Regions from separate parts of the Paenibacillus sp. BC26 genome, predicted to be linked through region 2. Evidence: riboswitches for the same ligand, from Rfam matches in the RefSeq annotation. Region 2 holds a riboswitch; each other region holds the start of a gene.
What was found. Region 2 has a riboswitch for cyclic di-GMP ahead of BM412_RS31750 (putative bifunctional diguanylate cyclase/phosphodiesterase). Riboswitches for the same ligand answer to the same signal wherever they lie in the genome.

Region 1: linked by a shared signal. The riboswitch ahead of BM412_RS17985 (PilZ domain-containing protein) and the one ahead of BM412_RS31750 (putative bifunctional diguanylate cyclase/phosphodiesterase) in region 2 are both predicted to bind cyclic di-GMP.
Region 3: linked by a shared signal. The riboswitch ahead of BM412_RS02700 (ATP-binding protein) and the one ahead of BM412_RS31750 (putative bifunctional diguanylate cyclase/phosphodiesterase) in region 2 are both predicted to bind cyclic di-GMP.
Region 4: linked by a shared signal. The riboswitch ahead of BM412_RS01445 (methyl-accepting chemotaxis protein) and the one ahead of BM412_RS31750 (putative bifunctional diguanylate cyclase/phosphodiesterase) in region 2 are both predicted to bind cyclic di-GMP.

The regions. Positions count from the first base shown of each region.
Region 1 covers NZ_FPAD01000002.1:344,712-352,604, reverse strand. The annotation lists gene yyaC (spore protease YyaC) at 1-105, shown strand, start outside; gene BM412_RS18010 (DUF6483 family protein) at 131-796, shown strand; gene BM412_RS18005 (class I SAM-dependent methyltransferase) at 814-2,007, shown strand; gene BM412_RS18000 (histidine kinase N-terminal 7TM domain-containing diguanylate cyclase) at 2,122-3,816, shown strand; gene BM412_RS17995 (GGDEF domain-containing protein) at 3,830-4,516, shown strand; gene BM412_RS17990 (HD-GYP domain-containing protein) at 4,553-5,635, shown strand; cyclic di-GMP riboswitch class I at 5,667-5,768, shown strand; gene BM412_RS17985 (PilZ domain-containing protein) at 5,947-6,612, shown strand; gene BM412_RS17980 (O-antigen ligase family protein) at 6,769-7,893, shown strand, end outside.
Region 2 covers NZ_FPAD01000001.1:444,144-452,036, forward strand. The annotation lists gene BM412_RS01920 (glycosyltransferase family 2 protein) at 1-1,061, shown strand, start outside; gene BM412_RS01925 (nucleoside-diphosphate sugar epimerase) at 1,162-1,449, shown strand; gene BM412_RS01930 (alpha-helical endospore appendage domain-containing protein) at 1,475-1,831, shown strand; gene BM412_RS01935 (hypothetical protein) at 1,828-2,148, shown strand; gene BM412_RS01940 (hypothetical protein) at 2,145-2,453, shown strand; gene BM412_RS31750 (putative bifunctional diguanylate cyclase/phosphodiesterase) at 2,511-4,877, opposite strand; cyclic di-GMP riboswitch class I at 4,851-4,951, opposite strand; gene BM412_RS01955 (GntR family transcriptional regulator) at 5,178-6,338, shown strand; gene BM412_RS01960 (AraC family transcriptional regulator) at 6,357-7,893, shown strand, end outside.
Region 3 covers NZ_FPAD01000001.1:638,907-646,799, reverse strand. The annotation lists gene BM412_RS02705 (EAL domain-containing protein) at 1-2,571, opposite strand, end outside; gene BM412_RS02700 (ATP-binding protein) at 2,561-4,333, opposite strand; cyclic di-GMP riboswitch class I at 4,419-4,512, opposite strand; gene BM412_RS02695 (Gfo/Idh/MocA family protein) at 4,699-5,778, opposite strand; gene BM412_RS02690 (AraC family transcriptional regulator) at 5,944-6,813, shown strand; gene BM412_RS02685 (sugar phosphate isomerase/epimerase family protein) at 6,836-7,627, opposite strand; gene BM412_RS02680 (response regulator transcription factor) at 7,690-7,893, opposite strand, start outside.
Region 4 covers NZ_FPAD01000001.1:318,685-326,577, forward strand. The annotation lists gene BM412_RS01435 (acyl-CoA thioesterase) at 598-987, shown strand; gene fumC (class II fumarate hydratase) at 1,149-2,528, shown strand; cyclic di-GMP riboswitch class I at 2,636-2,725, shown strand; gene BM412_RS01445 (methyl-accepting chemotaxis protein) at 2,800-4,335, shown strand; gene BM412_RS01450 (aldolase catalytic domain-containing protein) at 4,442-5,407, shown strand; gene BM412_RS01455 (AraC family transcriptional regulator) at 5,465-6,355, opposite strand; gene BM412_RS01460 (phytanoyl-CoA dioxygenase family protein) at 6,496-7,284, shown strand; gene BM412_RS01465 (hypothetical protein) at 7,385-7,893, shown strand, end outside.

The DNA.
Region 1 (7,893 bases), on a different contig from region 2:
CCGCATGTCACGCAGGCACTCCTCGAAGGTTCCGGTCATATGAGCATGATTGAAGCACCGGAGCAGCTGGTTCATGAGATGATCGCGTTTTTGAAGTCGCTTTAAGCGGCAAGCATGAAGTGGAGAGGGGATGCGACCGTTGTTTCAAAGGGATTATTTTATGCGGATGATTGAGCAGATGAGCGAAGTAGTCGGCCAAGTCATGGGGCTGAGACAGCAGCGCAAGCAAGAGGAGGCCCTCCTTGTCATTGACGAGCTGCTCGATCGGCAGTTTCGGATGAACGGGAAGCTGATTCGTCAGCTGTCGGATGCCGATCTGGTTCGCATGATGACGACGAACGGAATCGTAGAAACCGCCAATCTGCATGCAGTTGCGCTGTTAATTAAGGAAGAAGCCGATATTCTTACCGAGCTCGGCAGGCAGGAGCAGGGGTATCCGCTGCAGCTGAAAGCTTTCCATCTCTTCATGCGGTTAGCTATTCTGGATGCGCCGGCGCTTCTGCGCGCGCCTTCGGAAGAAGCGGCAGAGCTCGAAACGAAGCTTGGTATCTATGAGCTGCCAAGAGAAACGAAGCTGCTCATGTGGGAGTGGCATGAAAGCGACGGGCGCTACGACGAGGCCGAGAATGTGCTGCATGAGCTTGCAGAGGATGGGGCAATCGAGGCAGAAGAAGCGGTAGAATTCTATCGCCGACTTCTGCTGCTGCCGGACGAGTCGCTTCTGCAAGGCGGCTTACCTCGCGATGAGGTGAATGAAGGGTTAGAACGGATGAGGCAACAATCGACGCAAGCTTAGGAGCTGAATGGACACAGATGGAAAGCAAGGAACAATGGCAATCGGATATTGAGCAGTGGGTGGGCAGCGGGCAGCTGCGGCAGGCAACCTTCAGCCAGCTGCGCCGCAAGGACGGTCAAGTGCCGGCTAAGACGGTCATTCGTCCGATTGAGCTCAAGGGAACGCTGCACTATCAATTTCAATATTATATCGACAATAAAGTGACTCATGAGAATGTGCCGCAAGCGGATGCCGCGGAGCGGATCGCAGCTTGGCTGGAGCAGCATTACCGGCAAGCGTTGTTCAAGACGAATGACGCAGATGTGCAGGTGCTGTTCTCGAAGAAAGGTAAAGCAGCGATTGTCACGAAACCGGCTACGGCCAAATCAGAGTCGGAATCGCTATCGCATAACAGGCAGAAGCAGCGCGTCGTGCAAGAGGGCGAAGCTGCGCCGTTCATGGTCGAGCTGGGCATTATGACCAAGGACGGTCAAGTGATCGCGAAGAAACAGGATAAGTTTCGCCAGATCAACCGATTCTTGGAGATGGTTACGGATGTGCTTCCGCATCTGCCGGCTGATCGCGAAATTACGATTGTGGACTTCGGCTGCGGCAAGTCCTATTTGACGTTTGCCCTCTATCATTTGCTGGCTGTGAAGCAGCAGCGAAGCATCTCGGTGGTCGGGCTTGATCTGAAGGCCGATGTCATCGCATTCTGTTCCGAGCTTGCACAGAAGCTCGGTTACGATAAATTGAAATTCCAAGTCGGCGATATTGCGCAGTACAAGGATCAATCCAAAGTGGATATGGTCGTCACGCTGCATGCTTGCGATACGGCTACGGATGCGGCTCTGGTAAAAGCGGTAGAATGGGGGGCTTCCGTCATACTTAGCGTACCATGCTGCCAGCATGAGCTGTTTCGGCAAATTCAGAACGAGGCGATGTCACCTCTTCTGTCGCATGGTTTGCTCAAGGAACGCTTCTCTGCGCTTGCGACGGATGCCATCCGCACGCAGCTCTTGGAAGTGCTCGGCTATCGCACGCAGCTGCTGGAGTTTATCGATCCGGAGCATACACCGAAAAACATGCTGATCCGTGCAGTCCGTACAGCGGGAGGAGCAGCTGATTCGGCGCGCAAATGGCAGGAATATGTCGTCTTCCGCGATATGCTGCAGGTGAAACCTTACTTGGAGCAAGCGCTTGGCGAACGGTTAAAGCAGGCGAGTAAATAATTTTTTTCTCCATGTCAATAAAGATAACAAGTTTATTGTCGATTAATTAAACAGTATGATAGAATATAGTTACTTGTAAGTAGATTGTCCCAGTTCTTCTATACGTTTAATAATATGATTGTGATTTGGGTGAAGCGAATGGGACTAATGACAGGGCTGGATTTGAGCCTATTTCTTTTTTTATTCACCATTTTCATCTATGTATTTGCATTTAATGTAATCACAACACAGCATAAGGTCTATTTGCTATTTCACTTCTTCATGATGATTTGGCCGCTCGGTCAAGTCGGCGTCCACACAACGGATCAACCACACCTCCAGATCATATACATTAATATTTCCTTTGTTGGTTTATCGATGCTTGGCTTTGGGTGGCTCCTGTTTACGAAATTCCTGGTGAACGTCAGTTACAGGCCGAGTCGCAAGACCCTCATTTATATGCTGCTGCCATCCGTGCTCATATCGATCGGCGTGTTATGGAATCCGTGGGATAGTTTTGTTTCTTCGGTGGATAGTACTTACGGCGAGAGGGTCTATGGTCCTATTTTCTGGATGATGGTAGGCTTGTTAATTTCGTATTACATCTATACGGTTCGCATCTTACTGAAAGCTTATCGTTTGCGTAAGCTGCCGCAGGATCGAGTGCGAATCGCCAATGCGCTCACAGGCATATTTATTATGATGGCGTTTCCATTGCTGGATTTGGTATTGAACGTCATTCTTGATCCGTGGCTGCCTGTTATTCCCGGTCTTACGTCGCTTGGCATCGTGCTGTCTGATCTGTACTTCGTATTCTCCTTGAAGAAGCATCGTTCGTTCGACTTGGTGAAGATTGCGCAGCAAGATGTAATGGATACGTTGTCCGTAGGCATTATCGTGCTGGATGAGCATGACAATGTTATTGAAATGAACCGGATCGTCAGCCCGCATCTTCAAGTTTTTATAGGCGATACGCTTAATATGGAGGAGCTGCTTTCTTGGTTTAATATCGATAAAGCGAATGAAGATGAGTTTCTGTACTCGTACAGAACGGATCCTTATAAGCGTATCCAAACCGAAATCATGATTGAACAGGACGACTCGCACAAGCAGTACTTCTCTCTGCATGTCGGGCCGATTATTGTGAATGAAGGCCGAATCGGCAAAGTCATCACGTTTCAAGAGATTTCCGAGCTTAAGTCTCTGATCTTCAAATCGCAGGAGCAGTATGCCTCCATGCAAGAGCGCAATCGTGCGCTCATCTTTATGCAGGACGAGCTGTTTCAAGCGAATCGCAAGCTGGAGCAGCTGGCGATTACGGACAGCCTGACAGGCTGCTTTAACCGTAGATTTCTGATGCAGCAGCTGGAGCATGAGGTGCTGACGAATGTCCGTTACAAGATTCCGTTTGCGCTGTTATTGTTTGATATTGATTTGTTCAAGCTCGTCAACGATACGTACGGTCATGTGATCGGAGACGAAGTCATCCGAAGAACGGCCGATGCCGTTCGCGGAGCACTCCGCAGAACAGATATATTGGCACGTTACGGCGGCGAAGAGTTTACGGTCTATTTGCCTCATACAAACAGAGAGCAGGCAGACATGCTTGCTCAGCGTATACGTGAGGTTGTTCAGAACAATGAGATCGCCATTGGAAGAGGGCGTTCTCCGGTATCCGTAACTATTAGCATGGGAATGCTTGTGGTGGAAGAGCAGTCTGATCTTCAGATTGAAGATGTCAAAGGATACATAAGAGATTTGTTCTCGAAGGTGGATTCCGCATTGTACAGAGCCAAAGACAACGGTCGCAATCGGGTCGTTAATTTATAAGGGGGGACTGCGAATGGCGCGTAACGGACGTCTTACAGCTTGTGCGGCATCATGTGGAGCTACACTGGCTACAGCGAGTTTATGCCTGCTTGCAAGTAAGACACCTACGCCGCTCGCTGTTCTAATCGGTACCGCCGCTTTCGCAGCGGCAGCCTTGCCTATCGGCTTTCTCTTAGGACTCAAATATGACCGTATGAAGGAAGCTTCTATACTGGACAGTTTAACCGGACTGTATAATCGGAGATTCATCGAGACGAATTTCAAGAAGCTGGCGGCTAAGGCGAATCGTAAACGGAAGAAAATGACGGTCATGATGCTGGATGTCAATGATTTCAAAGAGGTAAACGACCGTTTGGGCCACAGCCAAGGCGACCAAGCTCTGGCGCTGATCGCAGGAGCACTTAAGGCATGCGCAACCTTCGGCGAAATTATCGGCCGCTGGGGCGGCGATGAATTCATCATTATTTGTCCCTATGCAGATGACAAAGGAATCGACCGAATCGTAAAGCTAATTCACGAACAGCTCTTTAGCATTTCATTGCGGACCGGATTACGGCTGTCAATTTCGGTCGGTCATGCTTCATTTCCGGAGCATGGCATGGAGATTGGCCAGCTGCTGCAAGCTGCTGACAAACGGATGTACGCAGAGAAATATGTCCGTAAGGCGCAGTTGACCGAACCGGCAGCGTTGCAAGCTTAATCCGTGAGCAAGCGGTAAAGGCGGGATTAAACACCGATGAGAAAAGTTCACATCAACTCCGTTAAGCCGGGAGAAAAGTTAGCTCGCCCTATTTTGCAGGAGAATGGGAACATATTGCTAGGCGCCGGTGTGGAGTTAAATCAACGATTTATCGACAGATTGGCTGGTTTAGGCATCGACATGCTTTTCATTGATGATCCCCTGACAGAGGGCTTAGAGCCGACAACGGCTATTCAAGACAGCACGCACAAAGCGGCATCGGATACGATTTACAAGACGATGAATTCGCTAATGGACCAACAGGTGACCAAAGGGCGAACGATCGCCCCCGAGCTTGGCCGCACTTTCCGTAAAGTATTCGGCGATATTATGCAGGATCTCATTCGGCGTGAAGATGTTATGGTCAGCTTGACCAACATTCACGTGGCGGACAGCTACTTGTTCCACCATTCCTTGAATGTCACGATACTGGCAGGCATCATGGGGTTGGCCAGAGGATATAACCGTACGCAGCTCGAAGAGCTTGGCATGGGCGCGATGTTATTCGATATCGGCATGACGCGGCTGCCCAAAGAGATTTTGACCAAGACGTCCGCATTAACGCCAAGCGAGCGGATGCTCATGGAGAAGCATACCGAGGATGGCTTCAACATTATTAGAGCGCAGCATGATATTAGTTTACTCTCGGCTCACTGCGCGCTTCAGCATCACGAGCGCTACGACGGCACAGGCTATCCGCGCAAGCTTAAGCGGGAGGCCATTCATGAATACGCTCAAATCGTCGCCATCGCAGATGTATACGATGCGCTTACCTCTCCAAGGCCGCATCGGAAACGATATACCCCATCGGAAGCGATCGAGTTTTTGTTTGCTGCAGGAAATACCTATTTTGATTTAGAATTGATCAAAATTTTTTGTAAGCATATTTCGATTTATCCGGTCTCCACAACGGTACTGCTCAGTTCAGGGCAAGTTGCTGTCGTAGCTATGAACGATCCGCTCGCGGTTCATCGTCCAACGGTTCGGATTATCCGTGAGTCTGATGGAACTGCACCTGCTTCAGCCTATCAGATCGACCTCAAAGACCAACATAAGTTAATGATCGTGAAAGAACTGTAGGTAGGTTAGCATACTGCTGACAACTGCATATCATCGATACTGGCAAACTTATCGAAAGATAAGGACGCAAAGTTAAAGGGTCTAATGTCCGCTAATAATGAAGTAGCGAACGAATGACAGCCTGACTGCCGAAATGAACACCCGAGTCTGTCTCGGGGTACTGAAGCGGCTCCGTTCTTGTATGAGGAAGCGCTTTTTCTGTTTTTATGCAAAGTATTGCGGTTGCCGGAGTGTTCTTCATATGTAAAGGGGGAATGGATGTGACAGGCATGAATGAAAGAATTGGTTTCAATAATAAACCTACCTTTGCTATGAAGGCATTGCTGCACAGCCGTACTATGGTTGAGAAAGAAGGGTATGTTGCTACAGGCGTACTTGCCCATGCAGAAGGCGAAATGATGGAAATCGAGCTTACGGAGTTCAAGAACTTCGAGCTCGGAGATCCGGTTAGCTTAACCGTGTATTCACCTGTCGGTATTCACCGTCTGCAATCGACGATTATTGCAAAGGCGGAAGGTTCCATCGCGGTTATTTTTCCGATCCGTTCATTGGCGGGACTGGATGAGAAGCGGGAATCGCCGCGTATCGATATCGAGGCAAGAGGTACGATTTCGCGAACATACTCGCAAGAGATAGAAAACTCCAAAGGGGAGAAATTGACGATAGAAGCTACAGACAGCTTCGATATAGAGCTAAGAAATATAAGCGACACCGGCATAGGTTTTTCCTTAATGAGCCCTCCAACGCTCGCGAATGGGGATATCCTCACGACGAGCCTATCACTGGGCTTTAAGTTGGAGTGCGAAATTGAAATAATCCGCAAGGACGATGGAAGTGAGTGGAAGTTTTACGGAGCTCGCTTTCAAGGGTTAGACGAGCAGCAGCAGAGGGCGCTTCGGGCGTACTTGCTGCGTGTGCAGATTGAAGCCTATTTCAAGCTTAAGAAGGAGAAGGCATCGGCTAAGAAGAGCAGATAAACGTGATTTCGGCGTTGCTGGCATAAGAAGACGTTTGAACGGATGATGGTGATCCGGCAGCGTCTTCTTTTTTTATAAGTCAGCTCGTCAATTATGGTACAATTGGAAAAATAACGAAAAGAATGCGGCGGGGTTTGAGCAAAAGGGGAAGTGGTTATGCGAAGTGGGCTGACGGGACTAGCTGCGCTGGCCGTGGCGATCGTGCTGGCTGGTTCGGCTTATCATTACGGAATGTTCTTTGATACAATCTTTTATCGGTGGGAATCCATCCTTATCGTCGTCTGCGTGTTCATAGTAGGAGCAGATATAGCGGCTCACTCTCGGAAAGCGGATACGCGGCTTAGGAAGGGCGTTCCGGCGGCGTTTTATGGACTGCTTGCGATTGCACTGCTATATGCAGTGGCGCTGATCCATCGTCCTGCTTCCGTGTTAGGCAGCTTCGATGAGGCCTTGCGATGGACGGCATATACGGCTTTTGCCGTCACCTTGTACAGCTGGTTCTGTTCAAGCTCCGATACGACTGTGCGGCGACACCGCCTAAAGTGGCTTTCTGCGGCCATTCAGGGCTCAGGCGCTTTCGTTATCACGGGAGCGATCGCGGGATGGATGGGGTGGGTTGCTTTTCCCGAAATCATCATGACTACCGGCGATGCAAGACTGTCCGCTGTTGGAGCGCGTTTGTCGGGGTTCATGCAATATCCGAATTTCTTAGGTGCCGTAGCCGGTGCCTATCTCTTATTCTATTTGCTCTTGCTAATCAGGGAAAAGGCTTCGGTATCGTCGTTTATCGGGGCTGCAGCCGGGGTGCTGCCTGCTGTCTTGGTACTGCTGCTAACCGAATCCAGAGGAGCTTGGCTCGTGACCGCCCTGGCATGGGTTGGCGGCCTTCTGCTGCTGCGCAGTAAGGAACGCGTCACTTGGCTTATCTTTAGCGGCTGGGCATTGATAAGCGGCGGGGCTGCATATCGAGCTGTCGTTCATGCAGGATTACGCAGTGGGGATGCCGGTGATGGTACTAGCAAGTTTGTACAGGATGGGGCAACTTCGCAGGAGACCGTATTGCTGATTCTGATAGGTGTGGCTGCACTTGCCGGATTTACTGCTTTGAGATGGATGCAGGCACGAGGACGAGAACAGCTGCTCAGCCGAATAGCATGGGGCTGCTGGCTTGCAGGATTATTTGGCATGGTCATGCTCCTTCCATCGGTTATTCAAGGACGTTTAAGCGGCGGGTTTCAGACGGCCGGCGCGCGCGGGTTATTTTATAAGGATGCATGGCTG
Region 2 (7,893 bases):
ATCTGCGCGGGCTCGGCAACCGGGTGCGGTATCGGCTGCTGGAGACCAATCGCGGGTTCGCCGGCGCGACAAATATCGGCATGATGATGGCAAAAGGCTCATATTTGATGATGCTCAACAACGATACGATCGTGACGGAGCGTTGGCTCGACAATATGATGGCTTGCTTAAACAGTGATCCCGCAATCGGCATGGTTGGGCCCGTGACGAACTACATCAGCGGTGATCAGCGTATTGAAGTTCCCTACAGAAGCGTGAAGGGGATTGCTCCATTCGCAAGACTATATAATATTCCAAACCCGGCTAAATGGCAGCGAACCGACCGATTAACGGGCTTCTGTCTGCTGTTTCGACGCGAGCTGTGGGATCGAACCGGCTATCTGGACGAGGGCTACCGAATCGGCAACTATGAGGATGACGATTACAATATCCGCGTTCGTTTGCAAGGGTATGCGCTCGCTATCGCGCGCGATTCGTTCATCCATCATTTCGGCAGCGTAAGCATGAAGGCGCTTGGAGAGAAGTTCGTTGAGGTCAACGACCATAATCTGCAGGTATATGTGGAGAAATGGGGCAACCCTCATGACCTTGTCCATCAAGTTCAGGCTGTGCATGCTTCGGTGAATTTGGCGCAAGGGGAGTCGGCTTTATTTCCTCAATACGTCGTCGTTCGCGGTGTGACGGGCGCGCTCTTCTGGGTGGAAGGCGGGATGCGCCGTCCAATAGTAGGCCAAGTTTCACTGCCTGTTGTTCGGCTCTCGCAAGTGGATTTGCGCCGCTGGCCGATTGGGGAGAGCATTGCGGCCGAAGCGGTGGAAGCAGGCTGGCTCGGTAGAAGCCTCGATGGCGCGCCGACGTTGCAAGGGGTTACGGCTGCAGGCGTGGACGGCAGCTTCTATGTGGTCGAGAACGGCGTTCGGCGGCGCGTGGCCAGCGCGAAAGCAGCAGAGGCGTGGTGCTTGCAGTTGAAGCCTGCAGGACTGGTGACGGAGGAGCAGCTCGGCATGCTCCCGGAGGGCTTGCCGATTATCGCGCCCGTTCAGGTTGCCGATCAGTTGTAGCGCCTTGGCTGTCTTGGCTGTGCCAAGCGGAGAGGGCGCCGCATATGTTAACAAAGAGACCGATTCCTGATATTGCGATAGGTAAAGGAGGGACTGCGCCTTGCAGCATATCGTAACGGAAATGATTGAGCATATGTCACATTCCCATGAGCAGCTGGCGCGCGTCTTGGAGGCGAAGCGTCATGTCGCAGTCCGGATGGCACAGATTGTGCACGCATTGCCGGATACGCACCCAAGCTTCGGCGGGGTCAGCGAGCTGATGGATAATTCCCAAGTGATGACCAGGAGTGTAGTGGCTTATTTGAACAGCATTGCAGAGCTGCAGGAGTCGCTTGCCCTGACGATTTCGGTCGTGATGAAAGAGATGGACGTCGAGGACGAAGAATAGGCGGAGGAAAGGAAGCGTGCTGGTTATGAGTCGTGAAACCGCATATATCCGAATGCTGGATGCCTCCGCTAAGCTGCAATGGAATGTGGCGATGATTCTGGAGGCAAAGGCCGTCGAAGCGGAGAAGGTTCGCGCTTGGCTGTGCAATCATATCACGCCGGACGCATTTACAGAGCATCAAGACCAATGGAAATCCTCGATGATGGTCCACGATCAGCTTGTGGAAGTGATTGACGGACTCGCGAAGCTCAATCATGGGATGACCAATGTACTGAAAGCGGCGCTGCGCCAGGTGGATGATATGGGAATGGGGGCGGGACCGATGAACGGCATCGAGAATATGCTGGGCGGACCGTTCGATATGGGAGATAAACAGCGATGAATTGGAGCTTGAAGGAGCGGGAGGTACGGATTGAGCTGCTCGCGTCTCTCTCCCGCAGCCAACAAGCCGTCGCTCGCATTCTGAACAGCGTCGCCGCAGAAGCCGAGCGGGCGCCGGGGCTGGCGGAAGCCATACAGCGCAACATGAAGCGGCTCGAGGCGATGCAGTTGACGCTTACGACGATGGTAAGCGCCATGGAGAGCAGTCAAAGCCAAAGACGAAGCAGAGCCAACCGCTCTGCTATGCCATGGCTGAGTGCAGTCGTACAGGTTGGTTCGCATCCAATACGGGAAGGTAAAGGAGGAACCGGAAAGTGATTGTAGCGGGAATAAGCGGGAAGAAAAGCAGTAAATTGCCAATCGCACCACGGGTCACGCCGAACAAGACTTCAAGCCATGCAGCAGGCAGCTTGAAGAAGGTCGCCTCTACAACGAAGCGTAAACGGACAAAGTCTGGGACCGGCAAGTCTTCCGTGCGCAAGCAGAAGCGTGGAAGGAAGCGGGGATTAAGCAGTCCGGGTTATAATCGAGCCTTCGATAATGCTTATAATCAAGGCTATAATCTCGGCTTTGCCAAAGGTTTCGAGGATGGCCATCAGCTTGCCTATGAACAGCAAACCTAATGGCGATCAGCAGCTTGGAGGGAGTTCGGGCCATCATAGGATCGGGCTTGTACTCCCCTACGAATTGCTAAGCGCATGGGCCGGAGCAAGCAGCAGGGCTACTTCGGATGCCGCAACGGGATAGCCGATGAGATAGCCTTGTGCCCCGTCGCAGCGCTGTTCCTTCAAGAGGGCCAGCTGAGTCTCGTTCTCGACCCCTTCGGCGAGCACTTGAAGCTTGAGACTATGAGCCATGCCGATAATCGCCGTGACGATCGCCAAATCATCTTGATTGTGATCGATGTTGCGAATGAAGCATTTGTCCATCTTAAGGGTATCTACCGGGAAAAGGCGCAGATAGCTAAGCGACGAGTATCCGGTCCCGAAATCATCAATGGAAATGGAAACACCGAGCGCCTTCATTTCGTGCAGCTTGTCTATAAGCGGGGCTTCGAAATTCGATGAAGCAACGCTTTCTGTAATTTCCAGATCAATGAGGCGCGGCTCGATCCCGGTGGACAGCAGGATCGTCTTCAGCATCTCAATCAGGTTGTCCTGCTTGAATTGGCGCACCGATAAGTTGACGGACACCGGCAAGGGGGACAAGCCCGCTTGCTTCCAAGAATTGATTTGATCGCACACCTGCCGCACTACCCACTCGCCTATCGGAACGATAAGCCCGGTTTCTTCGGCAAGCGGTATGAATTCCGCCGGAGAAACGGCACCGAACTTCGGATGCGTCCAACGCAGGAGAGCCTCGAAGCCGCTCAAGCGGTCGGCTGACAAATCCTTCTTGCCCTGATAGACCAAATGAAGTTCGTCTTGCTGGAGTGCTTTGCGCAAGTCCTGCTCCAGCATCATTTTCCGCAAATTAACCTCGTTCATCTCCGTGCTGTAGAAGGCGTAGTTGTTTCTCCCCTGCCTCTTAGCCGCATACATAGCCGCATCCGCGTGAATCAGCAGCGTATCGGCATCCTGACCGTCTTTGGGATACATTGCAATCCCGATGCTCGTCGTAACGCTAATCTCTTGCCCTTTGAGGATGAAAGGCTCCGAGAGCCGTTCCAGCAGGGGCTCAATCAGCGCCCCTAACGTTTCTGCGCTGCTATTCGGAAGCAGGATGACAAACTCGTCACCGGCAAGTCTGGCCGCAAAGGATGAAGGCTCCAGCGATGCCTGAAGCCGCTTCGCGAAGTTCTTAAGCAGACGGTCCCCATGGGGGTGCCCGAACGTATCGTTGATGGATTTGAATCGGTCCATATCAAGAAACAAGACCGCGAAGCTGCATGGATGATTAGCGGCATTCCGAAGCTCTGCTTCTATCTTCATAATGAATTGATAGCGATTCGGCAGATCGGTCAATTGATCGTGATAAGCCATATAATTAATGGTTTCACGGGCGTTCTTCGTTTCCGAAATATTACGGAAGTTCGAGAGGATGGCCGGGCGATTATTGAACAAAGTCGATATCGAATTGGTTTCCACCTCGATCACTTCTCCATTGACCTTGTAAATACGAAGCTCCGTATAATCCAAGATGGTTTTGCCTGCAATAAGGTCAGCCGCTTTCGCGCGGATCAGGTCGTGATACTCCGGCAGAGCCAAGTCAAATACATCAACGCCGATTAATTCATCCAGATGCTTCGCGCCGAGCATCGCCAGCCCCGACCGATTCATATGAACAATCTTATTATCGATTTGAACGATATTGGCTTCGGGAGACAGCTCGAAAATTTGCCGGTACCGGTTCTCATTATCCAGCGCTTTCTTCTCGCTTCGCTGTGCATGCGCGATGATTCGGCGTCCGATGATGCATACGCTGACACAAGTGATGCAGCACATGGTGAACAGGGTGAACTGTACGACTCGGGAGATCAGGTCCATTTTGAGCATATAGGGGTTAAACAATTGATGGACGATGAGTAGCACAATGCCATATCCGCTTGCCAACAGCGTTACATAGCGGTCCAGATAGATGAGGGAGAGAAGCGCGAAGAGGAAGACCACGGTACCGGAATTCGGCGTGGGTATAAAGCACATGACGATGGAGCAGAGCAGGAATGAATAGGCGGAAATAATTAATTTCCCTTTCAGCGTCTTGTAGGTCTGCCGGTAAACGAAATAGAGCACAAAACCAAGCGGAATGACGGAAGAGACGAATCGTATGAAAACTTGAAAGGTTATCAGCTCAAGCGAGAGAACGGTTACATAGATAGGGAGCGAGGACAGGATAAGAAACATTAACGTGTAGGTCAGTAGCTTCGAACTAAACTGCTCGTATGAGGTGGCCAAGCCGATCACATCCTTTCTGTGTCCATATTGGTATACAAAAAAAAAAACCGGCCCTTCAGAGCAAGATGGCGGCAATAGACCGATACGCATCTTCCCGCTTGGAGGCACCAAGGTCAGCAGATTAACTTCGGCAGTCTGGCTGTCGTATCCCATTCCTTGTTAGGAGAAAAGACTTAGACCCAATGACTTTGCGCCCCCTGCTTTCGAAGGGTTTGCCTATGAGAAACGATTCAATTTTGACGAAATATGTAGGAATATAGTTCTAATCTTATTTTCCATAATATCTCAGTCGCGTGAATGGGTCTATGGAACCTATTTAAAAGGATAGAGTTGGTATTTATGAGCCTGTGCGGTGAGCGGTGTTATTAAATAAAGGACTAAAGACTTATATAATTAGGACTATAATCACAATGGAATTCAAGAGCAGGCTATGGATTGACACAGATGATACACATGTCATATAGTCAAGCTAATCTAGCAGAGATGAAGGTGAATTGGTTGTCTACCTACCCGTATCACCGTATTAAGGAAGATATTCGAAAGCGCATACATATAGGCGAGTGGCAGGGATCTTCGCGATTGCCGTCCAGCCGCAATTTGGCGGAGTCCTATCAATCCAGCGTTAATACGATCGAGAAGGCAATTAAGGAGCTCTGCGGGGAAGGACTTCTAACACGGGACAACCGCCGAGGTACTTATCTCGCAGATGGCGGGCTGAGTTCCGTGTCTCAATCGATGAGCGGGAGCGGGCTAATCGCCGCATCTGTTATCGGCATCGACAACCCGTTATGGGGAGCCGCCCTGCGCGGGATCGAGGATGCGCTGCAGCCGAAGGGCTATCAGCTGATGAGCAGCAGCGATAACCGCAGCTTTGATAAGCTGGAGTCGTTCGTTGCGAGCGCGATTGAAAGGCAAGTGGAGGGGATTATTCTCAGTCCGATCCACGGGGGACAGGACGAGCTGCGCAGTCGGCAGCTCTACGAGCGGTTATCGGCAAGCGGGATCCCGGTTATTTTCTTAGATCGGCGGGTTTGGGACAGCGATATCCCCTTTGTGACGAGCGATAACGCTGCGGGCGCTTATTCGCTCACGAAGTTGCTGCTTGCCAAGGGGCATCGGCGGATTGCGTTCGTACGCAATTCGGATCTCAGCACGTTCTATGAACGGCTGCTTGGCATGAGACAAGCTTTCATCGAAGCAGGTGTTCCTTTCGAAGCGGATTACGACTTGAGCATCCCAACTCGGTTCGAGAATTTCGAGAGTGAAATCGAAGCGTTTGTTTCTCGGCTTGCGTATGCGCTGGGGACGATGCGGTATACGGCTGTTTTTGCGGCGAATGATCAGATTGCCGAAGCTGCGCTTGCTGCACTTGAGCGGCTTGGCAGGCGCGTCCCGGACGACATGTCCCTGGTTACTTATGATGCGCAGGGGTTGAACGGGAAACTTCGACTGGATATCACAGGTGCGAACCAGCCTTTCTATGAGATGGGACGCAGCGCTGCCCTTCAATTATTGCATGCGGCAGAAGGCAAGCAGCCGATCGCGGTTGCCGGACATATTTGCAAAGCGGACATTCATTACGGCAGCTCGGTTAGGGAAGCAAAGATTGAATAACAAGGGTGGTACTTGCTTATGAGCCTCATTCGTCTGTTTCAAGAAAAGAAATATTTGCTGCGCATCTTCTTATGGATTGCAGGCATTATTTTGCTAATCGTCGTTTCATTCTCAGCCCTGGTCTATGTGAATGTAGAGAAGAAGGTGTTCAAGAGCGAATACGAGAACAGCCAGAAGGTACTCTCGCAGATGAAATACAACATCGATTATCTCGATACGATGATTCGCAATATTACCCTTTCCACCTATGGCAGCAATGACGTGAAGGCGCTTATGTATTTGAACGATGAGGAAACGTACGAGCATTTGAATGTCATCAATAAACTAAACGCGACCATTGTGGCGAACAATCCGTTCATTCAGTCCATCTACATCTATAACAATCATAAGAAGCTCTATTACTCGACATATGGCGATTTGTATCATAAGGACGCAGAGCTCGATAAGGTGCTGCAAAGCTATACGACCATTCCGGTGCTCCGTGCAATTGTGCGCCGCAGTGCGGAATCCGATGACCTAGGCGCAGGAGGAACTGCTGCGAATACGGTATTAAGCTATGTGATGTATGAGACGACGGATCGCGATAACCGAATGGATGGCGCCATCATTCTGAACATTAAGCTGGATTGGCTCGTCGATAACATTCGTGCCATTAACCGGATTGAGGCCGGCGCGCGAAGCGAGCTCTACATCTTGGACAGCGGCAATGGGCTGATCGAGACCGATCCGGGTAATCCGGTGCAAGGCTCGACCTTCGCGAATACGATCAGGCAAGCTTATGTGGACCAAGCGAGCGGCACAGAAGCCCAGTCTGCGCAGCCGTCGGGTTTCTTCGATCAGAGCATTGGCGGCGAGAAATATATCATCTCCTATATTCGTCTGGAGAAGACCGGCTGGACACTGCTGGATGCGAAACCGTACAAAGAAGCATACGCGAACTTGAAGCAGCTGCTCGATACGATTCTGCTCATTACGATGGCCATCTTTGCCGGCGCGCTGCTGCTGACCTTGTCTGTTTCTAGAGGGATCTACAAGCCGGTGAGAAGGCTGATGGAACAGACCTCCCTTGGCGGCTCCGTAACTCCGGGGGCAAAGGATGAATTCTCCTATTTAACCGAGGTGTATCGGAAATCAAGAGAGCAGCTGTACGAGTACCATTTGGAGAAAAACAATAATACGGGCATTATGAAGCTTTATTTCCTCAAGCGGTTGCTTGTCGACAGCTTCAGTATGAGCGGCACGGCATTCGGGGAGGCGCTTCATTCCCTCCATCCTGCTTTGTCGCAAGAGAAGCCGTTTGTAATCTGCGTGCTGCGTATCGACAACTACAAGCTCTTCATGACGAAAAGCTTGGTGGAGCGGGAGCTTCTGCGTTTTGCGATAGCCAATATAACGACGGAGGTCATTAGCCGTTCATTCGCACATCAAACGGTAGATATGAAGGATGATTCGTTTACGATCCTGCTCAATATCGATTCCGCCCTGCAGGCTGCATCAGTCGAGGAATTGTTGGTGGAAGCGCAGCGCTACATTAAGGAACATTACAAAATTTCCT
Region 3 (7,893 bases), 190 kb from region 2:
GCCTGCACCGGAAACATCCTGTACGAAGGATTTATCGATCTTAAGCGTATCGATCGGAAACCGTCTCAGATAACATAAGGAAGAGTAGCCCGTCCCGAAGTCATCGATGGAAATCGATACTCCGAGCTGCTTCAGCGCATGGAGCTTGCCAACGATCGCCACGTTATGCTGCATGGCCATGCTTTCGGTCATTTCCACGGCCAAATACTTAGCTTCCAAGCCGGTCTGCTCCAGTACGCCAATGATCATATCCACGATTTGATCTTGATTAAACTGAATGACGGAGAAATTAACAGCCACCGGAATCCGGGGTAGACCTGCATCATGCCATTCTTTCATTTGCTTGCAGGCTTTATGCAGAATCCATTCACCCAACACGATAATATGACCGGTACTCTCCGCAATCGGAATGAACTCGCATGGCGAAATCGTGCCCAGCACCGGATGCTCCCAGCGGGCCAACGTCTCTACACCGATCAATTGACCCTGCTCCGCATTAAACATCGGTTGATAGACAAGATGGAAAGCCTGCTCTTCGATGGCGGCCGGCAATGCCTGCTCGATGTTCATACGACGCGCCTGACGATGGTTCATCGACCATTCGAAGAATTGGAATTGATTCTTTCCTTTCTCCTTCGCCGCGTACATCGCCGTATCCGCATTTTGCAGCAGCATCTCCAGCGTCTCGCCATCCTCCGGATATAGGGCAATACCGACACTCGTTGTAATGAAAATATCCTGGCCTTCCACTTGGATGGGCTCGGCTACTCGTCGAATCAGCGTTTCCGCCATGAGCTCCAGCTGCGAGCGGTCGCAATCCTGAATGATCGCCACAAACTCATCCCCGCTTAAACGCGCAACCATACGATTGTCGCCAATCGTCTCGCTAAGCACGGCCGCAAAATGCTGCAGCAGCCGATCTCCCATCAAATGCCCCATCGTATCATTAATCAGCTTGAAACGATCCAGATCGAGAAACATCAGCGCCGCCTGCTGCCCTCCCGCGCTCACGACTTGCAGCAATTCAGGATAAGAGAGGTTAAACCAGTTCCGGTTCGGCAGCCCCGTCAGCATATCATAATAAGCCAGCTGCCTGATCGTATTCTCGTAGCGTTTCTTGTCCGTAATATCCCAAGCTATCGTTTGAATCAAGGCTTGTCCGGCAAAATGAACCAGGATCGACTTCGCTTCAATGTCGATCGTCGTACCGTTGAGCTTATGCATCTTCAGCTCGATGGGATCGCCTTTAGACGTCCCGGTTTGAATGTGCTCCAGCCACTGCGCAGCGGATGCAAAGCATTCAGAATGAACCAGCTCCAGGAACCCTCTCCCGATCAAACCATCCTGCTCGGCACCGAAGATACGCAGCGCCGATTCATTCACGAAAGATATTACGCCTTGATAATGAACCAGAATCGGCTCCGGCGAGAAATCGATCAGCTTGCGATAGCGCTCCTCGCTCTCTCGCAGCGCTTCTTCTACCAGCCGCCGCTCCGTTAAATCGCGCAGATACATCGTGAAGACGGGGAATTTCTCGCTGCGAATACGAGTGACGATAATTTCCGCCGGAAACGAACATTGATTCCCTCGCGGCAGCATCGTCTCGACTCTCGTACCAAGCACTTTTTTGTCGCCGCTGCACAGCATCCCGTTCATCGACGACATATCTCGAGGCTGCTCAGGCATCAGTAACTCCTCAATGGATCTGCCGATAGCCTCGCTGCGCGAGTACCCGAAGAGAGTCTCCGCTGCCGGATTAAACTCAAATATGGTTCCTTTATGGTCGAACATAATCAAGCAATCAATTGCCGACTCCAGGATGGAGCCCTTAAGCGACAGCTGCTCTGACAGCTTCTTGTCGACATTCATCGAGCCGATCAAGCTGACAGCCATTATGACGATTGTGCCAAATGCTACGTAGACCGCCATTTCGATAAAATCCATCGCCTGCGCATCGGTCACGCGGCTAAGCATATGGACCGGCATCGACATAGTTGCCGCTGACATGCCCGTATAGTGCATCCCTGTGACTGCGATGCCCATAATGAAACCGCTCAGCCAATAGTGATTATTTCTGCGGAAGGAGAATAGCAATGCAACAATCGATGCCAACACAGCGATCAGAATGGAAAGTGAGAATATATAGGGATTATAAGTAACCGTAAGTCCCGTCAAGGCATACATCCCTATGTAATGCATGCCGGTGATAGCAAGTCCCATAATGGTCCCGCCGACAATCAGCCTCAGCGTACCGCGACCGGAGTGGCTGGCAATGCCGAAACCGATAAAGGCACCAACTATGGAAACGCCAATCGACACCAGCACGGTTACAAAATCATAGGTCACGCCGGTAGGAAGGTGGACAGCGAGCATCGCGATAAAATGCATCGACCATATCCCGACACCCATGACGACTGCTCCGCCGAACAGCCATCCTCGTTTCTTCCAGCCTTCCGACAACAGAACGCGTCTGGCTAAATTCAATGCCGTATACGAAGCGAACAGCGCAATAATAAACGACAAACAGACCAAGAACCAGTTATAGCTGCCTTCGATATGATTATGCACCATTTCGATACCCCCCGGGGAGCGTTACTTGGAACGTCGTGCCCTCTCCCATTTTGCTGGCAATAGAAATTGTCCCGCCATGGCTGGAAATGATTTTGTTGCTGATCATCAGCCCAAGGCCCGTACCCTGCTCCTTCGTCGTAAAAAAAGGTCTGCCCACCTGATCCAGCATCTCCTGAGGAATGCCGCAGCCACTGTCTGCAATCGAGGTCATCATGTGGTTGCCGACCTGTTCTGCCACAATTCGAACTTCGCCGCCGCCTTCCGTTGCTTCGATTGCGTTCTTAATGAGATTGATAAATACCTGTTTGATCTGGCTTTCATCGCAATAAATAAGCAGCTCCGGCTCCGAATATTGCAGCTTGATATCTACATTGTTTAGATTAGCCTGTGATTCCAGCAGCGTATAGACTCCGGCTAGCAGCTCGCATAGATTGGTCGCTTGAAATCGGCTGATTTGCGGCTTCGCAAGCAGGAGCAGCTCGTTAATGATGCCTTCCATCCGAACAACCTCGGACGTAATAATGGCGACATACTCCATTTTGCTCATCCCGTTCTGAAACAGCTTCATAAATCCTTTAATCGCCGTAAGCGGATTTCGAATCTCGTGCGCGATGCCTGCTGCCAGCTGGCCCGCCATCGACAGCTTCTCCGACTCTACAATGAACGCCTCTTGCTCCTTGCGCTGCGTTAAATCGGTAAAGTTGATGACGACTCCGGCTTGCTCGCCTTTGACCCGCATTGGCGTAATATGATATTCCACCGGGAACGTCGAACCATTCTTGCGGCGAAACAAATCATCCGCTACATAGTCAGCGTTGCCGGAGCGATTCACCTTCTCGACGGGATCCCATTCCTCATCCTCCGGCTTCATCGCTCGCAGTCCAACCTTACGCCCGAGTACCTCATTCGCCTCGAAGCCCGTTAAGTTCGCAGCGGCTTGATTCCAGAAGATTACCTTGCCCCGCTCGTCCAGTCGGTAGATCCCCTCGGCCACGGAATCCAGAATATGCGAATAGGCCTCATTCATCCGCTTAAGGCGTTCTTCGCTTTGCTTCAGGCGGCTGTCAATCATCAGAATGACGATTGAATACATGCAGATTACGGAAACGATCAAACTTATGCTAATGGCCAGAAAGAATTGATTTTGCGATAAAGCCACAGATTCACTTGCATATTGCGATGTAATGCCATGCATCATGGGCATGTTGCTATAATGAAGAAATTCAACGGCTGCGGATAGCGATAGTGCGTGGATGAACTGCCGAAAACGGCTTAGTTTATGGAATCGATGCTGCCTTGTGAATACGAATCCCAACACAAGTGCCAGCACGATAATGGAAACAAAACCTGTGGATGACTGATAGTGGAGTGTCGCATGGGCTTTGATGGCTTTCATCCCAATGTAGTGCATGGCTACGATGCCGCCGGTCTGTACCAAAATACCGAGAACGAGCAGGCTTGTCCGATGTCGCTGCGCAGCACGTTCGAACAAGAGAAGCGCTATCGCGGACAAGACGACTAAAACACCCATGGAGAGAAATACATAACCGAAATGATACATCACCTTGACCGGGAACGGATACGCGAGCAATGCCACAAAATGCATGGACCAAATCCCGATACTAAATACAAAAGCACCGCTCATAAGCCAAAAGATTGTCGTATACCTTGCTGCATTCATACGCCTGTACAGATGAAAGAGGATTAGAGAAGAACTGAATACGAGTACAAATGAAATGGCGACGAGTGCGACGGATGCCATGCTAACCTTCCTCCGGTTCATTGACTTAGCAGCAGAGTGTAAAATGGCAATAAAAAAACCACCCGAATAGGATGGATTCCATCTACTCGGCAACCTTGTCTACCTTAGCATCACGGTGAGTGATCCCTTAGGCCACGGCTTTGCGTCCCATAGTTTCCTATGGTTTGCCTTTATCATAGGTATTAAGTTGTAAAATTTTCCTGAAGATTAGTTTAACTCTCATTATAGATTTTTTCCCAAAACTGTACAGAGCGAATAACGTTGAACTTTGACATATTTTGTCGAATTCGAAAATATAGCTAACATCGTTAATTATTGCAAAAAAGCCGAAGATGACAAGGCCATCCCCGGCTTCAATGAATGTTTTACTCGAAGTATACAGCCTTGCCCGTACGGGAAGACTCGTAGATCGCTTCAAGAATTTCGGAAACCACAAGCGCTTGCTCTGGTTTAACGAAAGTTTCTTTGTCGTTTTTAACGGCATCGATCCACATGCTTGCTTCAAGAACTTCTGCAGTTTCGCTCGCGCCTTCATAGAAAGCAACGCCGCCGCTGTTCAGTTCAACTTTGTTTACATATAGGCGGCTGTTGTGCTCGCCATTGAAACGAAGACCGTCTTTCATGTCAGCGCCTGCTTTAGTACCGCTGAGGGATACTTTAGCCTCATCGACTTCAAGCGAGTTAAGCGCCCAGCTGGATTCAAGGATAACAGTTGCACCGTTCTCCATTGTGATCATAGCGAAAGCGGAATCTTCAACTGTGAATTGTTTTGGATCCCATGGGCCCCAAGCATTCGCAGCGTTCTCGTTTTGGGACAGCTTGTGGTAAGCGCGGCCAAGAACGACTTTCGGCTTGTAGTTGTCCATCATCCACAATACAAGGTCAAGAGCGTGAGTACCGATATCGATAAGCGGTCCGCCGCCTTGTTTCTCTTCGTCCAAGAATACGCCCCATGTCGGAACAGCGCGACGACGGATCGCATGTGCTTTAGCGAAGTAAATTTCGCCAAGCTCGCCTGCATCGCAAGCTTCTTTCAGGTAACGGCTGTCTGCACGGTAACGGTTGTTGTAACCGATGCTGAGTTTTTTGCCGGTACGTTGTGCAACTTCAAGCATTTTGCGAGCGTCAGCAGCTGTTTTAGCCATTGGCTTCTCGCAAAGCACGTGTTTGCCGGCTTCCAATGCGTCGATGGAGATAACCGCATGGGAATCGTTAGGCGTACAAACGTGAATCACGTCGATCGACGCGTCTTGAAGCAGTAGTTTATAGTCAGAATATACTTTTGCCTCTTCAGTGCCGTATTTCGCTTTTGCTTGTTCAGCCTTCTCAACAATGATATCGCAGAAAGCAACGATTTCAGCGTCTTTGACTTGGGCCAAACTTGGGAGATGTTTACCGTTGGCGATACCGCCGCAGCCAATAATGCCTACACGTACTTTTGACATTTTAAATTTCTACCTCCATGAGCCTCGAAATGATATAATTTGTAGTATGCGTGTCAGCTAGATAGAGAGACACAACTGACTACAGTATAGACGAACATGTCCACAAAAATATAGGCGCTATATAGGTATGGTTTTATGTGATTTTGTTATCGAAGGGATGGTACCGTGGAATTTTACAATGAAAAGGTCGTTTACGAGAACCCGCTGCTCTCCATAAAAGTGTTTCAATCCCTGCGGAATAACGATCTGTTTATCAATTGGCATTATCATCGCGAAATCGAATTGCTGCTTGTAATCACCGGCGAGCTTGACGTAAATATAGAAGATGAGTGCATAAAACTACAAACGGGCGACATCGCATTGATCGGCGCAAGGCAGCTTCATCGCGATCGCAGCATGAGCAGCCCGCTGAACTATATCGTCTTGCAATTTGATTTGGAGCAATTTATTGACCAAAGCTCCATGCCTTATATGCGATTCTTCTCCGAGACGAAGAACCCGCTCAGCCGGGCGAATTATATTTTCCAAGAGAATGAATCGGCACGAGCAGAAGCGTCGGAATGTATCCGCGGCGTTCTGCAGGAAGTCACGACGAAGCAAAGCGGGTATGAGCTCGCGGTCAGCATGTACATAAAGAAGCTGCTCCTTCTGCTCATTCGGGGAGATTCCAGGAAAGTGCTTGCTGATCATGATGACTTTGACCGGGCTCGTCTCCGAGGGGTAATCGACTACGTAGAGGAACATCTGACCGACCGCATCCAAGTAGAAGAAGTATCGAAGCTCGCCAATATGAGCTATTACTACTTCGTCAAATTCTTCAAGAAAGCGATCGGGATGTCCTTCACGGAGTATGTGAATTATCGCAAGATCAAATGGGCCGAGCGTATTCTGCTCACGAAGGATCTCAGCGTCTCCGAGGTCGGCGACCGGATCGGCATGCCGAATATGGCCCATTTCTACAAAATGTTCAAGAAATATAATGATTGCTCACCGAAGCAATTCCAGAAGAAAATGCTGGAGTGGAACCGAGCTTAGCCTTACAGTGAACGGCGGTGAATTAACCTATCCGCTGAAAGGCTTGTTTCATGAATGTCAGACTAGCCGGTAATTCCTCGTCCAGTCGTTGAAGGCTGCATTCCGCGGAAATTCCGCCTTTGTAGCCTGCTGCAGTCAGCTGCGCGGCAAACTCCGCATATGGATATTGCCCGGTTCCCGGTGACAACCTGCCTGTATCTGCGATGTGGATATGCGCAAGCCAGTCTTTATGTACAGTCAATGTGTCCAGCGCTTCGCTTTCCTCATCCATGTGATAGAAATCAGCCAGCACCCGAATGGCAGGATGATTGATTTGTTTCGCAAAATGTACAGCCTCGGCGACAGAGCCAATCAGATTGGTTTCTTTCTTGTTCAGCGGTTCAATAGCCAGCGTTACGCCGCTTCCCTTAAATTCCTCCGAAATCCAGCTAAGTAAGTGGAGCAGCTGGTCCTCCGCCCGATTGCGTTCCCATCCATCCGGTATGTCGCGCGCTCTGCCGCTTCCAAGCACGGAAATTTTCGAACCGATCTGATTCATCGCTCTTGCAGCACGGTACAGATATCGCCGGATACGCTCCGGATCTACATCGGGACCGACCACTTTGATGTCGCCGGGGAAAAATACGTTAAACGCGTAGACAGGCAGCGGGCTGTCCAAGTAAGCACGCAGCAATTCTTGATGCAAAACCTCATTCTCCAGCTGCAGGGCGGACAGAGGACACTCGATGTAATCAAACCCGTATTTGTGAAGAAGCTCTGCGTCCTCGATCCCTCTGCACCAACCGTAAGCAACCATTCGAAAAAACACCTCCATTAGTTTCTAAAGTGATTTTACCATTATTTGCTTCGGAATTTGCGGCAAAAAAAAAGTTCACCTTATTTAGGTGAACCTAGCTTCTTCGGCATAACCAGTTTATAGCCTACGCCGCGAATGGATTCAATTTCGACCGATTGCTGACCCAGCTCTAATTTCTTACGCAAGGAGCTGACATGTACATCTACCGTTCGCTGTCCGCCGAAATAGTCGAAGCCCCATACGACATTCATAAGATCATCGCGGGTAACGACAACGCCCGGGCG
Region 4 (7,893 bases), 130 kb from region 2:
GTGATATTGGCGGTGAGAGTTCAATTTCGGAACTCTCAGCGTCTATCGAGCGGAGATAGTGGTTAGTTAGAAAGTTGGGAGATCGATACCGGAACTCTCAGCAGCAAATCGGCGTGATATCGGCGGTGAGAGTACGTTTTTGGAACTCTCAGCATCTAACGAGTGGAGGAAATGGTTGGTTTGATAGCTGAGAGTTCAATATCGCTACTCTCAGCAGCAAATCGGCGTAAATCGGCGTGATATCGGCGGTGAGAGTTCGTTTTTGGAACTCTCAGCATCTAGCGAGTGGAGGAAATGGTTGGTTTGATAGCTGAGAGTTCAATATGGGTACTCTCAGCAGCAAATCGGCAGCAATTCGGAGTGATAACGGTGGTGAGAGTTTGCTTTCGTATCTCTCAAGCACCAATACGCGAGGCAACTATGGTTCGGCAGGGGGAGCGGAGATTTCGCGGGTGGCAGAATGGGAGCTATTAAGCGTGGGTTGCGGCGGCACTCCGCGCTCAACCTTTGACATCCATACTATCGCCAGCTAACATGAAGGCAACTAGGGCCGAAGCTGTAAAAACAGGCCGCGGCAAAGGAGGCGTGTGAGGATCGATGCAAGCGAATCTGGAGCTTATCGTCCGTTCGACGGAAATTGATGTAAACGGGCATGTGAACAATGCCAAGTACTTGGAATACCTCGAATGGGGACGTGAAGAATGGTATGAGCAGGCAGGCTTGCACTATGATGTGTTATTGGCAATGGGCGTTCAGACGGTAACGGTTAATATCAATATCAACTATCGCAAGGAATGCAGGCAAGGGGATCGGCTGACGGTTGCGACGACGCCGGAGCGGGCTGGACGGAGCAGCTATGTGCTCAAGCAAGAGATCGTGAACGAGAAGGGCGAGCTGTGCGGGGATGCTACCGTTACTTGTGTGACGATGGATTCGAACACGCGCAAGAGCAGGGAGCTGCCGCCGGAGCTGCGGAGTCAGTTTTAGCCGGAGAATCCGTATTACAAGCCGGCAAATAGGTAATCATGGGAAAGAGGCGATGCATGCTCGTAGATGCATCGCCTCTTTCATAGAAATAGAACAAGTGCCATTTTGGGTATATAGAAAGTAAACCGAACAGAAACCATTCGTATGAGGAGGTAGTCGTGATGAGCGATTTTCGCATTGAGAAGGATTCCATGGGTGAGATACAGGTTGAGGCGCACCGGCTGTGGGGAGCGCAGACCGAGCGCAGTCTGCACAATTTCAAAATCGGTACGGAGAAGATGCCGCGTGAGTTAATTACCGCTTTTGCCTATTTGAAGAAAGCAGCAGCGACCGTGAACGGAAGCTTGGGGAAGATGGATGCCCTGAAAGCCGAAGCGATAGCGGTTGCAGCGGATGAAGTAATTGAAGGAAAGTGGCAGGATGAGTTTCCGCTTGCCGTCTGGCAGACCGGGAGCGGCACGCAGTCCAACATGAACGTCAATGAAGTGATTGCACGGCGTTCGGCACAGCTGCTCAAGGAGAAAGGCCAAGAAGCAGCCGTTCATCCCAACGATGACGTGAACCGCTCGCAGAGCTCTAATGATACCTTTCCAACGGCGATGCATATCGCCGCGCTGATTGCTGTGGAGGATCTCGTCCTGCCGGCCATTGCGCAGCTGAAATCCACGCTCGAGCAGAAGAGCGCAAGCTTCATGGATGTAATCAAAATCGGCCGCACCCATCTGCAGGATGCCACTCCGCTTACGCTCGGCCAGGAAATCAGCGGCTGGGTTCGGATGCTGGAGAAAGGCGAGCGTAATATTAGAGCAAGCCGCGAGGAGCTGCGCGAACTTGCCATCGGCGGCACGGCCGTGGGCACGGGCCTCAATGCCCCGCCGGGCTTCAGCGAGAAAGTGTCGGCGGAGATCAGCCGCCTAACCGGCAAGAACTTCATTAGCGCGCCGAACAAATTTCACGCGCTGACAAGCCACGACGAAATCGTCTTCGTGCATGGCGCAATCAAAGCGCTCGCCGCGGACTTGATGAAGATCGCGAACGACGTGCGCTGGCTCGCAAGCGGCCCTCGCTGCGGGATTGGCGAGATTCGAATACCGGAGAACGAGCCGGGCAGCTCCATCATGCCTGGGAAGGTGAACCCGACGCAGTGCGAAGCGCTGACGATGGTGGTCTGTCAGATCATGGGCAATGACGCGGCAATCGGCTTCGCGGCCAGCCAGGGCAACTTCGAGCTGAACGTGTTTAAGCCTGTCATCATTCACAACTTCCTGCAGTCGACCCGCATTCTAAGCGATGCCATCCGCTCCTTCGATGAGCATTGCGCGGTTGGCATTGAGCCGAATCGGGAAGCAATCGCCCGGCATCTGAACGAGTCCCTGATGCTCGTTACGGCGCTCAATCCTCATATCGGCTATGAGAATGCGGCAGCTATTGCGAAGTCCGCTCATAAGGAAGGCCTGACGCTGCGTGAGGCTGCCATTCGCAGCGGACTGATTACAGCTGCCAAATTCGATGAAGTGGTGAAAGCAGAAGAGATGATCTGACAAATTCGACAAAAGATTACAAATTACGCTATGTACAAATAGGGCTTTACTCTCCTATAATTAACCCTGTTAATATTTACAAAACCATAGTTTTACAACTACTTCTCATATGATAAAGGCAAACCAATGGAAATGTTGGGACGCAAAGCCTAGGCCTAAAGCATCGATACCGATGCCATGGTGGACAGGTTACCGGGTGAAAAGGAGTCCATCCTTAACATGGGTGGACTCTTTTTATATTTATACAAATATTGGGAGGTAGGCTCGTTGTATGCTTAGAGAGAAAAACCGTGTCATGTTATTCATTTCTACAATTATTGTACTTTTATCGCTTCTGGTACACGCATTCGATTGGCTCGGTTTTTCCATGCAGCATGATCATCATCCGGATCAGAATGGTTCAACGCTTCTCTCCTTACTTAATCAAACGTTCTTCGCATTGCCGTTTACTTGCTTACTGCTTGCCGGATTTTGCATGCGGTTACAGAAGGAACAGCAGAGCGTTCCGCTTCTTATGACGCTTTCGCTTACCTTCAGCAGCATATCCATCATTGCCGGCGGTAACGGGACGGTGGAATACCACTTCTCCATCTTTATGGTACTGGCCATTATTTTGTACTACGACCTCATCGCAATGCTTCTCATCAGCACCGTCATCTTCGCTCTGCAGCATGTACTCGGCTTCTTAATCTTCCCAGAGCTTGTCTACGGAACCCGTGATTATTCGCTGGCCATGGTCTCCATTCACATCGTATTTGTTGTTTTGTTTATCGGCGCCGTTACCTATCAAATTATGACGCGCAGAGCCTTCATCCACGCACTGGAATCGGCCCAACAGCAGAAAATTCAAGCAGCGGTCAAACAAATTATCGAAAATGTGACGGAAACGTCGGACCAGGTGCTCATGAACTCCAAGGAGCTCAGCTGCAACGCGGCCACGCTTAATCTCTTGGCAGGGGATATCGTACAAACGATGCATAAGGTCGATGCCGCGGCACATTTACAGGAGAATGGCGCACAGACCGGCAAGAAGGTGATCGGAGAGATGCTCCGAGATATCCATACCATCGCTGAAACGTCTGCCACCGTGTCTAATTTCTCGAACGAGGTTGCGACAGAGGCCGACAACGGGAATGAAGCCATTCAGAAGGCTGTCCGGCAGATGACATCGATGAGCAATGCCGTTCAAGAATCGGCTGCCAAAGTAAAGCTGCTTGGTCAGCGTTCACAAGAAATAGATGATATTACGAGTTTAATTACAGACATAGCTTCCCAGACCAGTCTGCTGGCTCTGAATGCGGCGATCGAAGCGGCACGGGCAGGCGAGCATGGCAGAGGTTTTACCGTCGTATCCAATGAAGTCCGCAAGCTGTCTGAGCAAACCACCGCCTCCGCCCAGAGAATCGCTGAGCTTGTTCAAGACATCCAGGCTAATAACCGGGCTTCCATCCAATCCATGGATCAAGTAATTGTTGAGGTAGCATCAGGAAATCAAGCCGTATGTGATGCGGGAGCGGCGTTCGAACGCATTATGCGGTCTATTAAAACCGTTGCGGAACAAATTCATTACATCTCCGGCGCGTCTCAGCAAATGTCTGCCAGTACGCAGCAGTTCAGCATCAACATCGAGGAAATCTCCCGCATGTCCGTTGAATTGACGGGCAGCGTAAAGACGGTCACAGGCAGCTCGAATGAGCAGCATCAGCTGATTTCCAGATCGTCGGAGCTGGCGACAATGCTGGAGAAACTGAGCGATAAATTAGATCAAACGATGGTCAGCACAAGGAAATCCTTCCGCGCCATATAATCCGAAGAGTAGTGCAATTCTGACAAAAATGACTTTGCGTTCATAGCCAATATCAAGTATTATGAGTAGAAAAGACAAGATCTGGCTAAAAAGGAGACACAATGCTATGAATGCTTCGAAAAAAAGTCATTGTAAAATCGTCGACTGCACGATCCGCGACGGCGGACTCGTCAATAACTGGGATTTCAGCGTTGAGTTCGTTCAGCATCTGTACAACTCGCTGAATGAAGCCGGCGTCGAGTATATGGAAATCGGGTACAAGAACTCGCCGAAGCTGCTTAAAGGCGCTGAAGATGCTGGTCCATGGCGCTTCCTGGACGACGACTTCCTTCGTAAAGTCATCCCGCAGAAGCTGAATACGAAGCTTTCTGCGCTTGTCGATATCGGACGGGTAGACGAGAACGATATTCTTCCGCGCGAAGAGAGCATGCTCGATTTGATCCGTGTTGCCTGCTACATTCAAGACGTGCCGAAGGCGCTGGAGCTGGTTAACGTATTCAATTCCCGCGGCTACGAAACAACGCTGAACATTATGGCGCTCTCCAACGTAATGGAGAACCAACTGCTTGAAGCATTCGAATTGATCGAAGCAAGCGTGGTTGACGTCGTATATGTGGTTGATTCCTACGGCAGCTTGGATCCGAATGATTTCAACTACTTGGTCAGCAAATTCCAGAAGTACCTGCCAAGCAAACGTTTGGGCGTACACACGCACAACAACATGCAGCTGGCTTTCGCCAATACGCTCATTTCCGTGGAGAAAGGCGTCGAGTTCCTGGATGCTTCCGTATACGGTATGGGCCGCGCGGCAGGCAACTGCCCGACGGAACTGCTTGTCGCACATCTGAAGAACACGAAGTACAATGTGCGTCCGGTGCTGGATATGATCGAGAAGCACATGATTACGCTGCGTGAAAAAGAAGAGTGGGGCTATATTATTCCTTATATGATTACAGGTATGTTGGACGAGCACCCTCGTTCCGCAATGGCACTTCGCAATTCCGATGACAAGGACAAGTCGGTTGATTTCTACGACAAACTGACTACGCCTGAAGTACTGCACAGCAAATAAGCACTTCTATAATAGATAAGCTCCCTGGCCTATGAGGCCCGGGAGCTTATTTTGTTTCTAGGAAGATTCTCGCCAATACCCGGTTCGGTATTCACTCGGCGTTACGCCGAATTGCCGTTTGAACATCCGATTGAAGAAGCTTAAATCCTCGAAACCGACTTCAAGCGCGATGGACATGATTTTGCCGGACGTCGTCTCCAGCAGCTTCTTCGCCTCCTGCAACCGAATATGGTTGCGGAACTCGATGAAGGTCATGCCGATATGCTGCTTGAATTTGGTGGTGAATGCCGTCTGGCTGAGGTTACATAAAGTGCTGAGCTGCTGCAAGCTTAACGGCTTCGCGTAATGCTGCCTCGTAAAGTCGCAAACATTGCGAATGAGCGCATTCTCGTCACTTGCCGCAGTCATCGGCTTCTTTAACGATCGTTCATAGCAGCGGCTAAGATAGATGAATAACTGCATGATATGCGCTCTAACCATTAGTTCATAATTGGCTTGGCGATTCGTATCTTCATATACAAGCCGATCGAGGATCGCCAGTGCCTCCATGCGGTCAAGCTTACCGATATTCATCACGGACGGATTACGCGTTTTCTCTCTAAGAAAGGGTTCGACGTAGTAGAAATCGATGAAGGCCGTCACACCGGCCATATGGGAGAGCTCCTGCTCGAAGTAATACGGATCGAAAATAATATTGTTTACGGTAAGCGGCGTGCCCGGCAGGCGTTTGTAGCCATGAGGGACATGGCGATGGATGATGAAGATATCCCCTTCGCGAATGAGGAATTGCTGATCTTGAAATAAATGAATGCCTTGGCCTTCCGTCACATAGATGATTTCGACAAAATCATGCGTATGCAGCTCATAATCGGTCGTGACCGGAGCACGAAATGCCCGAAACGGAAATGAAGGGTTATCCATAAACTGCTGGTTCACATAATGATCCATACGCTGCCCCTCCAAGCTGTCAGAAAGTCCAACCTTCGCGTTAAATTACCCAATCGTTCGCAGTTGTTTGTGTAATAAGTTTACTATAGCAGAACCGTCTTAATTGGAAAATATGTACAAGATAGTGGGGAGGGATAGGGATGGACACAGCTTCGAACAAGCAAGCGGCATTTGATTTGCAAGGCCATCTGGAGGAGTTTTACCGCAAGGGGTTCACCGTAATCAGAAACATGCTGGACGAAGAACGTGTGGATACTTATCGCAAAGCGTTTGAGCATGAATTTAAGACGACGGAGCCAGACGGCTACGGTGCCAATTTGCGTACGAAAATGTTTGAGCGAAACAATCTGTTTCTGCAGTTGATCGACGAAGAGCGGACAGTGTCATTTGCTGAGGCGGTGCTCGGAAAAAACTGCCATATGTTCTCCAATAACGGGCTGTACACGACGCCGGGCACCGGTATTGATTTCTGGCATGTGGATGAGGATCTGTTCTTTCCGATGCCGGAGGAGGCCGAGCTGGATCCGCGAATTCAGATGCCATGCTTTATGTTTACGGCGATGTATTATTTGACGGATGTGACGGAAGATATGGGGCCGACGCAGCTTATTCCGGGCAGTCACCGGAGCGGAAGGCATCCAGCCTCCCCGAAAGAAACGCCGTTCTATAACGGTCAAGGTCCGGTTTCCATCGTCGCCAAGAAAGGCGACATGCTGCTGTTCAATGGCCAGACCTGGCATCGCGGCGCACGCAATGAAAGCAGTCATGTTCGGATGGTGCAGCAGGTGACCTACGGACGCCGCTGGGTATCGCAGCGCTTCTATCCGTTCATTCATTATACGATGCCGCAGCATGTTATCGAGGCTGCGAAGGATAATCCACGGCTTACTCGGCTGCTTGGCTTTCATCCGCGCGGGCCATATGGATAAATAGGCATATTCTCATTGAATTTTCGAAGGGCATCCATTACAATAGAGTCCACTCATGGAAGTGATTGGCGTTACGAACTGTTGAAGGAGTGGATGCGGCTTGAAGAAATCATTAGCGCTAATCATCGAACAATTGGAATCGCGTCAGACCATGCAAGCCCTGTCTCCGAAACGGGTATGGGATGCTGCACTCGATCAAGAAATAGCCGCTTTACCTTTAATTTCTGCTGGAACTCCGAAGTCCGCGGTACCAGCGCTCATCGCGCTCAAAGCCGGACTGCATTTGCTCAACGAGAGCCTGGACGCGTCGCATGAACAGTCTCAAGAGATTGAAGACGATCCGACGGGCTGCTATTGGCATGGCATTATGCACCGGATGGAAGGTGATTTCTCCAATGCGAACTACTGGTTCAGCAATGCGGGCGCCCATCCGGCGATGGAGAGCTTGCAAACGCGAGTGGCGGATTGGCTGCAGAACAGCGTCATATTGGGAGATCTGCAGGAAGGCGCCATTCGGGATGCGCTGCAGGTGATCAAACGACAAGTACGCTGGCAGGCTCCGGCGCTCACCAGCATGATCGCTCTGCAAGAGAGCGGGACCATTTCAGA